Regions from separate parts of the Brevibacillus sp. 1238 genome, predicted to be linked through region 3. Evidence: riboswitches for the same ligand, from Rfam matches in the RefSeq annotation. Region 3 holds a riboswitch; each other region holds the start of a gene.
The links. A riboswitch is a leader RNA that binds a small molecule or an ion and turns the genes downstream of it on or off. The one in region 3 is predicted to bind lysine.

Region 1 (3,277 bases), on a different contig from region 3:
GCAGCTCAAGGTCGATGCTGGTTTTCAATGCTTGCTCGATCGCACCGTGAAGAGACAGAGGAGCGGTCTGGGTTTGTTCTGCGGCTGCAACGACTGCAGGAGCGGCCATAGCCAAATGAGTATTGCCTGCAAGAAGCGCGGCAACCAGTGTAGTGCTGTAGAGATGCTTCGATAACCTGGACTTCATTATGGGGCCTCCTTGGGAATAGGAAAAGAGTTTGTCGATAACGATTCTCATTATCAAATTTTCATGAACAGTATATATTTCCAGTCTACATTCGTCAATATGTAATCATAAGAAAGTTGATCGGAAAAATAAAATGAAACAATAAAAAAGCTCCCTCGACGTGAGGGAGCCTGCAATGACTTGTTTGGCAAAGCTATTTATTTTTCGTCCATGCTGAAATCTACTTTATGGAGCGGAACAAGCTTGCTCTTTTTCGTATACTTGTAGACAAGCCAGACGATCAAAAACAGCGGCAAGCCAACATAGGAGACGAACACGCCGTTCCAGTCAATCTCGCCGCCGATAAACGCCGAGTAGTTTTGGCCGACAATGACGACGCAGCAAATAATAAAGGCGAAAATCGGGCCAAACGGGAACAGCTTCGCCCGGTATGGCAGCTCACGCAGGTCGCGGCCTTGGGCCAGGTACGCTTTGCGGAAGCGGTAATGGCTGATGGCAATGCCGAGCCAAGCGATAAACCCGGACATGCCGGATGCGTTCAGAAGCCATACGTACACCTCGCCATCTCCAAACAGGGAAGACAGAAACGCCAGCGCACCGATGGCAGCCGTCATGATCAAGGAATTGATCGGGACGCCGTTGCGAGTGACTTTGGCAAACCATTTTGGCGCTTTTCCTTCCTTCGCCAGCACCCACAGCATGCGGGTGGATGCGTACATGCCGGAGTTCCCGGCAGACAGCACGGAGGTGAGGATGACCGCATTCATCACAGAGGCGGCGAAGGCAAAGCCGGCTTTTTCAAAGACGATCGTAAACGGGCTGATGGCAATATCGGTAATATCACCGCTGATCAGATTCGGATTGTCGTAAGGAACGAGCAACCCGATAATCAAGATTGCGAAAATGTAGAAGAGCAAGATGCGCCAAAAAATCTGGCGGATCGCTTTCGGGATATTGCGCGCAGGGTCTTCGCTCTCACCAGCGGCCACCCCTACAAGCTCGGTTCCCTGGAACGAGAACCCGGCAATCATGAAGACGCCGAGAAGCGCCATGAAGCCGCCATTGAACGGTGCATCGCCTTTGGTGAAGTTTTGGAAGCCGACTGCTTCGCCACCCATAATGCCGAAGATCATCAAAATACCAATGATGATAAAGACGACGACGGTGACTACTTTAATCAAGGCAAACCAGTATTCGGATTCGCCGTAGCCTTTGACAGACAACAGATTAAGAGCAAACATAAGGACGAGGAACAAGGCACTCCACAAAATGGCGGGAGTATCCGGGAACCAGTATTTCATAATGAGAGCTGCGGCTGACAGTTCGACCGCAATCGTAATTGCCCAGTTGTACCAGTAATTCCAGCCAAGCGCGAAGCCGAGTGACGGGTCGACGAATCTGGTGGCGTAGGTGGAAAAGGAGCCGGATACAGGCATGAAGGCGGCCATTTCCCCAAGACTGGTCATCAAAAAGTAAACCATGATACTGATAGCGATGTAGGCGACCAAAGCGCCCCCTGGTCCGGCTTCGTGAATCGAGCCTCCACTCGCCAGGAACAAGCCCGTACCGATGGAGCCGCCGATGGCGATCATCGTCAGGTGGCGGGCTTTCAAACCACGTTGCAGTTGATTCTGTGACATAAGATGCTTGCACGACCTTTCGAAGATTTTGAGAAGGTCGGTCGGAAACGAAAAAACCGCCAATAGCCAAAAAACGGCATAGGGCGGTATCATCCAATCCCCACCAAGCCTTCACTGAAGATAGCACACCACGTTTGCCCGGCAAGCAAACGTGACAGTTCTGTCCCTTTCGGGTACAGCCCCAGCCCACGCGCACAGAGATGCGATATGAGCTTCGGCGGCTTTTCCCTTTCCTGGAGTCATAGATTTCTTCTGAATCTCGTACAGGATGACATAAAAGCCGCGACCTCTACCCTCACCGTGAAAGATGAGGATAACATGTATGAAGTTGATTTATTTATCAACTATATAAGATTGATCGTTATTAATCAATGAAAAAAGTTGTGCTGCAAAATATTGCTAGAGTGGGAGCAAGGGCTATAAAAACGACCTGCGCGCAGGCCAGGAGCCTTGCAGCTTGCGGATTTGCACGATTTGTCCGGTATGAAAAGCGTCGTGCAAAATGATGCTCATCACGCTTTGCCCGATGGAGATGGTGGGCAGCGGCTGATCGAATGCATCGCCGGAAAGGGAGCGGAGCTTTTCTTGAATGCCGCGATGTACTTCTTCCATGCGCTGCACCGCCGCTTGCCAAGCTGCTTCGTCGTCTGGCGCTCCGGATGGTTGGAAGGTGTCATCGTTCGTCTCAGCCGTACCAGGAAAATCCGTACCGGATAGACGGTGCAGCAAACGCTCTTTGAAATAGAGCAGATGACTGAGATTTTCCCAGATCGTGTTCGCTGCCTCTCCTTCGGGACGCCAGCTGGCTTGGGCCACGGTCACGCCATCCAGGGCGTGCTTGAGCGGTGGATACCAATCTTCTTTGTCATACGTGCACTCCCATTCATGAACAAGCAATTCCATCCGATTCATGTGTTTCCTCCTCGTCTGTCAAACAGATTGGTGAAGCGCTATAATGGCAATAAGAAGAAGTTTGTAACGTTCAAAATGAATTTCGTTGGTTACAAAATGATCTTACCATATGTTGGTGTTACCTACAAGAAGCGAAAATAGATGGGGGAAGAGAAGTGTGCAATGGCTATGCATCGATTTTTTAAACAGCGATTGGCGTGACTGGCGCGGGACAGGCCGCAAGGAAAATCGCCTGGCAAAGCGTGAATGGCAGGAATGGTTTTTGCAAGAGCACCAATTGCAGGCACCGCTGCCGCTTGACGAGGAAACCGTCGCTGTTCTTGTGCAATTTCGCGAGTATATGCGAATGCTTTTGGAAAAGGTGGTCAGCGGGGAGGCATTGCTGCAAGAGGAGTTGGAGCAACTGAACGAGACGCTGGCAAAAGCTCCGTTTTACGTTCGCGTCGTGCCTGGTGAAGAGGAAGCAACTTATGCGCAGGAATGGCATAGCGCGATTGAAGGATGGCCACTGGTCATGGCGCGGATCGCCGGGTCTTTT
Region 2 (3,277 bases), on a different contig from region 3:
TGCTTCCAGTCCAGCCCACAGGTAGGCAATCACTTCGTCTACGCTCGCTGCAAATGCGGGATCGAGCAGTTCGTCCAGCACGACATTGCCCAAAGCAGCCGAAAGCGGAGACGGCGCAAAAGTCGTGCCGTGATCTCCCGGCTTGAACTGGTTCATCAGCTTCGTCCCGGCAATGACGCCACCGAGCGGAAGTCCGCCGCCTACTCCTTTGGCAAACAGGATCAAATCTGGCGTCACGCCTGCGTGCTCGTAGGCAAACAGTTTTCCCGTCCGTCCCATGCCTGTCTGGATTTCATCCATGGCAAACAGCATGCCTTCCTCTTGGCAAATGGTCGCCACCTCGCGCAAAAAGTCTACAGACAAAGGCACGACACCCCCGGAGCCAAGAACAGGCTCCATCAGGACGGCTGCTGGCTTTGCCTCGCGACAGATGGCGCGCAATCCGGCTGTGTCCTCCGGATCAAGCTCGTACACGGGAAAATCCGGCTGCGGAAAATCTTGATAGACGTGCGCTTGCCTGGTCAGCCGAACGGCGCCCAGCGTCCTGCCGTGAAAACTGTTGCGCAAGACGACGATCCCTTCGCGTCCCGCTCCGTCGGTCTTCGTCCATTTGTGAATCATTTTGATCGCGGACTCGGTCGCCTCTGCGCCGGAATTGGTGAAGAACACTTTTCCCGGGATCGTCTGCTCGACCAGCCGCTTGGCCAACAGGATCGCCGGCTGGTTCAAAAATACGTTGGAAATGTGCAGGAAACGTTCTCCCTGATCGCGCAGCGCCTGAACAATCCGCGGGTGGGAGTGGCCCAGCACATTGACTGCCAGGCCCGTAAACAGGTCCAAATACTTGTTGCCCGCTGTATCGTACAGGTAGTTTCCTTCCCCTTTGGCGATCGCGATAGGCAAACGTTTATAAGAAGAGACGATGTATTGTTCGTCGAGCGTACGCCAGTCCATGTGAGCTCTCTCCCCTACAGCTGACGTAGCTCCTGCTTGATCTCCGTCTTGGAGCGAGTTTTGTCGTCGATTTGTTTGATGACACGAGCAGGTGTGCCCGCAACAACCACGTATGGCGGCACATCCTCAATCACGACCGCGCCTGCTGCTACGACCGCGCCTTTTCCTACGCGAACGCCTTCGAGGATAACCGCATTGGCACCGATCACGACATCGTCTTCGACAACAACCGGCTGTGCGGAAGGCGGCTCAATAACGCCTGCAATGACAGAACCAGCGCCGATGTGGCAATTTTTCCCGATTGTACCGCGTCCACCTACAACCACGTTCATGTCGATCATCGTGCCTTCGCCAATTACCGCGCCAATATTGATCGAAGCTCCCATCATGATCACCGCGTTGTTTCCGATGGTAACCTGGTCACGGATGATCGCGCCCGGCTCGATGCGAGCCTGGATGCCTTTTGTATCGAGCAATGGAATCGCGGAATTGCGGCGGTCGCTTTCTACCACGTAGTCCTCGATTTTGTCGGCGTTTGCAGCCAAAACAGGCTCGATCTCTTTCCACTCGCCAAAGACGACGCCAGTAGAGCCAGTGATGAACGTTTTTGCGCTGGCACCGAAGTCAATGCCCTCCAGATTGCCTTTCACGTATACTTTCACAGGTGTTTTCTTTTCGCTTTTTTGAATAAACGCGATAATTTCATTTGCATCCATCATGTTCACAGGTAAATCCTCCTTTTTGATCAAAACCTTGCCTTGTTTAAATTGACTAAAAAAAGCAATGAGTGCATTCGCTATCTCATTGCTTTCCAAACTGCCCAAGCAAATCGTAAATAGCGCTCCACAAGAAGACAATCGTCTTTTGTGACAGGATGTTCATTGTTCATGAGCCACCCCAGCCGCTGCTGTTCGAGGGGAACAACAACCGCTTCGGCGCTTTAGCCTTTCCTCCTTTTCCCGCCCCCCGGCAGATGACGAAAAGATGTACTATTCTTCGGCGCACCTCTATTTAGACTTCCAATATTATAATTTCATTTAACTCTACCAAAATCATTCCCATGTGGCAACAGCTTTATAGAAAGAAAAAAAATCGTTGACAACGAGAATCATTTTCATTATCTTATTTTTGTGAGAATGATTTTCATTATCTTATTTGGAGGGTTTCAACCTTATGAGCCGCATTTTGATGGTTTACGCAAGCATGACTGGAAACACACAAGAGATTGCTGAAGCGATTGCTGAGGGTATTCGATCCACAGGAAAAGAGCTGGAGATAAAAGAAGTGATGGACGCAACAGCCAAGGAGCTTGAGGACTACGATGGCATCCTGCTCGGCGCTTACACTTGGGGCGACGGCGATCTTCCGGACGAGTGCCTGGACTTCTACGAAGAGATGGACGACATCGATCTGACTGGCAAAAAAGTAGTCGCATTCGGTTCCTGCGATTCCGCTTACGAGCACGTTGGCGCTGCCGTAGATACTCTCTTGAAAAAGGCGAGCGAGCGCGGTGCGGAAACACCACTTGAAGGCTTGAAAATCGAGCTGTCCCCTACAGCGAAAGAAGTGGAAACCTGCAAGGCGTTTGGCGTTTCTTTCTCCGAATTGCTGGGCTAAGACCAGAAGGCCGCTGAAAAGAAAAAGCCTTTCCACTTAAATCAAGTCATGGTACAATGTCGATCCGACTTTTTCCAGGGAGGATTGATATCATGACGCTACATACAGAAACGGTCTATCTGCGACCTCTGGGCATGGACGACGCAGCCGAGCTTCTTGAGCTTCGGCTGCGTAATCATGCTTTTTTGCAACCTTTTGAACCGATTCGGTCGTCTTCCTTTTTGACGCTCACGGGCCAACAGGAACAAATCGCCCAGGCGGAAAAAGACTTTGCCGCTGGCACAGGCTACGCTTTTGGCGTCTTTCTGCGCGAAACGGACGACATGATCGGCCGTGTTGCCCTGTCAAACGTCGTACGCGGCGCCTGGCAAAACGCAACCATCGGTTACTTCATGGATCAAAGCTGCAACCAAAAAGGCTACACGACAGCCGCCGTCAGGCTCGCTCTCGCTTTCGCCTTTCAAGAAGCCGGTTTGCACCGCGTGCAAGCCGCTGTCATGCCTCGCAATACGGCCTCTATTCGCGTTTTGGAGAAAAACGGTTTTCGCAAGGAAGGGTTGTCCTTGCACTACTTGCAGATCAACGGCGTGTGGGAAGATCATCTGATTTTCGCGCTGACAGCCGAAGACCTGGCTTAATCACGCTGCGCTGTTTCCTGTGCCCGCAATCGCTCCAGGATTCGCCGCTTGCGGTAAAGCATTCTCCC
Region 3 (3,277 bases):
CAAATGCCGCAACATGCCCAAACAGGTTTGCTTGTACTACCATTTGGGCCAATGTCTTGCTCCTTGTGTGTACGAGGTTTCGGCAGAGGAAAACCAGCGACTGGTTGACGAGATTAGCCGATTCCTCGACGGCGGTCATGATCAGATGAAGCAGAGCCTGACCGAGAAAATGCTACAGGCGGCAGAAGCGATGGAGTTCGAGCGGGCCAAGGAACTGCGGGATCAGATCAAGAGCATTGAAGCGGTGATGGAAAAGCAGAAGATCACGTTTACCGACACGGTAGACCGCGACATTATCGGCTTTGCGGTAGAAAAGGGCTGGATGTGCATTCAAATTTTTTACATGCGCCAGGGCAAAATGATCGAGCGGCAGACGACCTCTTTTCCATACTATGGCGGCGAAAGCGAAGACTTCATGTCGTACGTCACCCAGTTTTACTACGACAAGCAAAACGCGCTGCCAAAAGAAATTTTGCTGCCGGAGGAAAGCGAGCCGGAGCTGCTTAGCGAATGGCTCGGGGTCAAAGTATTGACACCGAAGCGGAGCAAAAAGCGCGAGCTGGTCGAGATGGCCTGTGAAAACGCGCGCATTGCCCTCCAGGAGAAGTTCGCGCTGATGTCCAAAGATGATGCGAGGACGATTCAGGCTGTGCACAATTTGGGGCACGTGCTGGGGATTGGCGTTCCCCACCGGATCGAGGCGTTCGACAACTCCAACATTCAAGGAACAGAGCCGGTGTCTGCGATGATCGTGTTTACAGACGGTCGTCCGGACAAAAAGGAGTACCGCAAGTTCAAGATCAAGACGGTCGAAGGCCCCGACGATTACGGGTCCATGCGCGAAGTTGTCCGCAGACGCTATTCGCGGTTGCTGAAGGAAAACCAGCCATTGCCGGACTTGATCGTCATCGACGGAGGCAAAGGCCAAATCAGCGCTGCCATGGACGTCCTGGAGAACGAATTGGGGCTGTACATTCCGGTTTGCGGCTTGGCGAAGGATGAAAAGCACAAAACGGCGCAGTTGATGTACGGCGATCCGCCAGAACCCGTGAATCTGAAGCGGGACAGCTATGAGTTTTATTTGCTGCAACGCATTCAGGACGAGGTTCACCGTTTTGCGATCACGTTCCACAGACAGTCACGGACGAAAACGATGCTCTCCTCCCAACTGGATGAAATTCCGGGCATCGGCGAGAAGCGGCGCAAGCTGTTGTTTACCCATTTTGGCTCGCTGAAAAAAATGCGCGAAGCGACTGTGGAGGATTTCCGGGAACTGGGGATCGGCGACAAGCTGGCCCGAGAGATCATCACTCATTTGCGCAAGCTGGAATCGTAACGGTTTTGCAAAAAGCGATTGAACCGCTCGGATTCCCATGATATAATGCGTTTCAAACAGAATAGTTAGCCTCACTTCCATTTATGGAGTGAGGTAGAGGCGCGAAAACCATGAGTACCACCCTGAGATCGGGTATCTGTGAAGGGAACGGGAAAGGGGGATTCGCCGAAGTGTGGAGAAAAACCCGTTTGTCTCCATGCTGGGTCTGCATTGAACAAGTGCAGGACTGTCATCTGGCTCTTGACCGGCGCCAGATGGAGAGCTATCTCACGGTGTGTCGATGTGAGCGGTGACAGGGATTTGCCTTGTCATGTGCTGCCATGGACCGCGTGTAATTGGGAGGGAGGAACCGGTATGTCGAAACAGTAGGCAGCGGCAGGTACTTATTCCTTGTCGGTGCCTTTTTTATACAGACTTTTTCCAGTAAAAATAGAGAGATTCATAAAACGGCAGCAAAAGATACATTCTACAATCATTGGATATGAGAAAAGGGAGAGAAGCCGCATGGGGTTGATCGTGCAGAAATACGGAGGCACCTCTGTAGGGACCATTGAGCGAATTTTACGAGTTGCAGATCGAATTGCCAGTTACAAAGAAGAAGGGCACGATGTGGTGGTCGTCGTATCTGCGATGGGCAAATCTACAGACGTATTGGTAGATATGGCCAAACAGATCAGCGCCTACCCGTCCGAGCGAGAGCTGGATATGTTGCTGACCACGGGGGAGCAAGTATCTATCGCCTTGCTTGCAATGGCCTTGCACACGAAAGGCTACGATGCGATTTCTTTGACAGGCTGGCAGGCTGGAATCACGACGGAAGCGATTCATGGCCGGGCGCGAATCAAACAAATTGATTCTGAGCGCATCCAGGCAGAAATAAGCCGCGGACGTGTTGTGATCGTAGCAGGTTTTCAAGGTCTCAGCGACGAAGGAGAAATTACGACGCTCGGCCGGGGTGGTTCGGATACATCGGCAGTTACGCTGGCCGCCAGCTTGAATGCAGACAAATGCGAGATTTTCACGGATGTGTCCGGTGTGTACACAGCCGATCCGCGGATGGTGCCAGCGGCAAGCAAGCTGGACACGATCTCGTACGACGAGATGCTTGAACTCGCGAATCTCGGAGCGGGAGTTCTTCACCCGCGCTCGGTGGAGGCCGCGAAGAAATACAAAGTACGGCTGGTCGTCCGCTCCAGCTTTACTGCCGAAGAAGGTACGTACGTTGAGGAGGTTGCCAACATGGAAACAGGAAGAGTAGTAAGTGGAGTCGCGCATGACGAGGATGTAGCAAAAGTCACGGTTGTCGGTATGCCTGCGAAGGTTGGGACTCTTTCCCGCCTGTTCAATACGCTGGCGGACAATCAGGTGAACGTCGACATCATTATTCAAAGCTCCTATGACGCAGCAGTGACGAATATTTCCTTCACGGTTGCTGCGGATGACTTGAAAAAGGCATTGGACACGTTGGAAAACCACAAAGCAGAGCTTGGCTTCGAAAAAGTCGATTACGAGCAAAACCTGACCAAAGTGTCCATCGTAGGCTCCGGCATGGTCAACAATCCGGGAGTGGCTGCCGAGATGTTCCGCGTTTTGGCAGAAAAAGAAATTTCTATTAAAATGGTTTCAACTTCAGACATCAAAGTTTCTTGCGTCATTCCTGCCGGGCAGACTGAGCTTGCTGTCCGCAGCCTGCACTCGGCATACGGGCTCGATGTGGAAGAGACAGCAGTGGTGCACGGAATCTAGGCAGCGAATGCTCCCTCGCCTGTAGGCAGAGGGGGCATCTTTTTGACCTGACAAGACACGCCAGTCCTGACAATTATTGCGCTGCCAATGGTTGGCATGAAGGATCACTTTGGAGTATGGGCGCGTATCATGATCGTAGAACTACTCTCGACCTCCAGCCGGGCAAAGGTGTCTTTTCCTTTCCATTGCTCAATG

Region 1: it holds a riboswitch for lysine, as region 3 does, so the genes downstream of both, M2298_RS27225 (amino acid permease) here and M2298_RS02665 (aspartate kinase) in region 3, are expected to answer to the same signal.
Region 2: it holds a riboswitch for lysine, as region 3 does, so the genes downstream of both, dapD (2,3,4,5-tetrahydropyridine-2,6-dicarboxylate N-acetyltransferase) here and M2298_RS02665 (aspartate kinase) in region 3, are expected to answer to the same signal.

The regions. Positions count from the first base shown of each region.
Region 1 is NZ_JARXWC010000021.1:47,694-50,970, forward strand. Features, by position in the region: gene M2298_RS27220 (TolC family protein) at 1-187, opposite strand, end outside; gene M2298_RS27225 (amino acid permease) at 385-1,827, opposite strand; lysine riboswitch at 1,941-2,127, opposite strand; gene M2298_RS27230 (DinB family protein) at 2,245-2,739, opposite strand; gene M2298_RS27235 (CGNR zinc finger domain-containing protein) at 2,897-3,277, shown strand, end outside.
Region 2 is NZ_JARXWC010000003.1:51,997-55,273, reverse strand. Features, by position in the region: gene M2298_RS07810 (aspartate aminotransferase family protein) at 1-954, opposite strand, end outside; gene dapD (2,3,4,5-tetrahydropyridine-2,6-dicarboxylate N-acetyltransferase) at 969-1,679, opposite strand; lysine riboswitch at 1,783-1,972, opposite strand; gene M2298_RS07800 (flavodoxin) at 2,128-2,571, shown strand; gene M2298_RS07795 (GNAT family N-acetyltransferase) at 2,664-3,209, shown strand; gene M2298_RS07790 (EcsC family protein) at 3,206-3,277, opposite strand, start outside.
Region 3 is NZ_JARXWC010000001.1:582,615-585,891, forward strand. Features, by position in the region: gene uvrC (excinuclease ABC subunit UvrC) at 1-1,336, shown strand, start outside; lysine riboswitch at 1,423-1,609, shown strand; gene M2298_RS02665 (aspartate kinase) at 1,841-3,082, shown strand; gene M2298_RS02670 (DUF2507 domain-containing protein) at 3,187-3,277, opposite strand, start outside.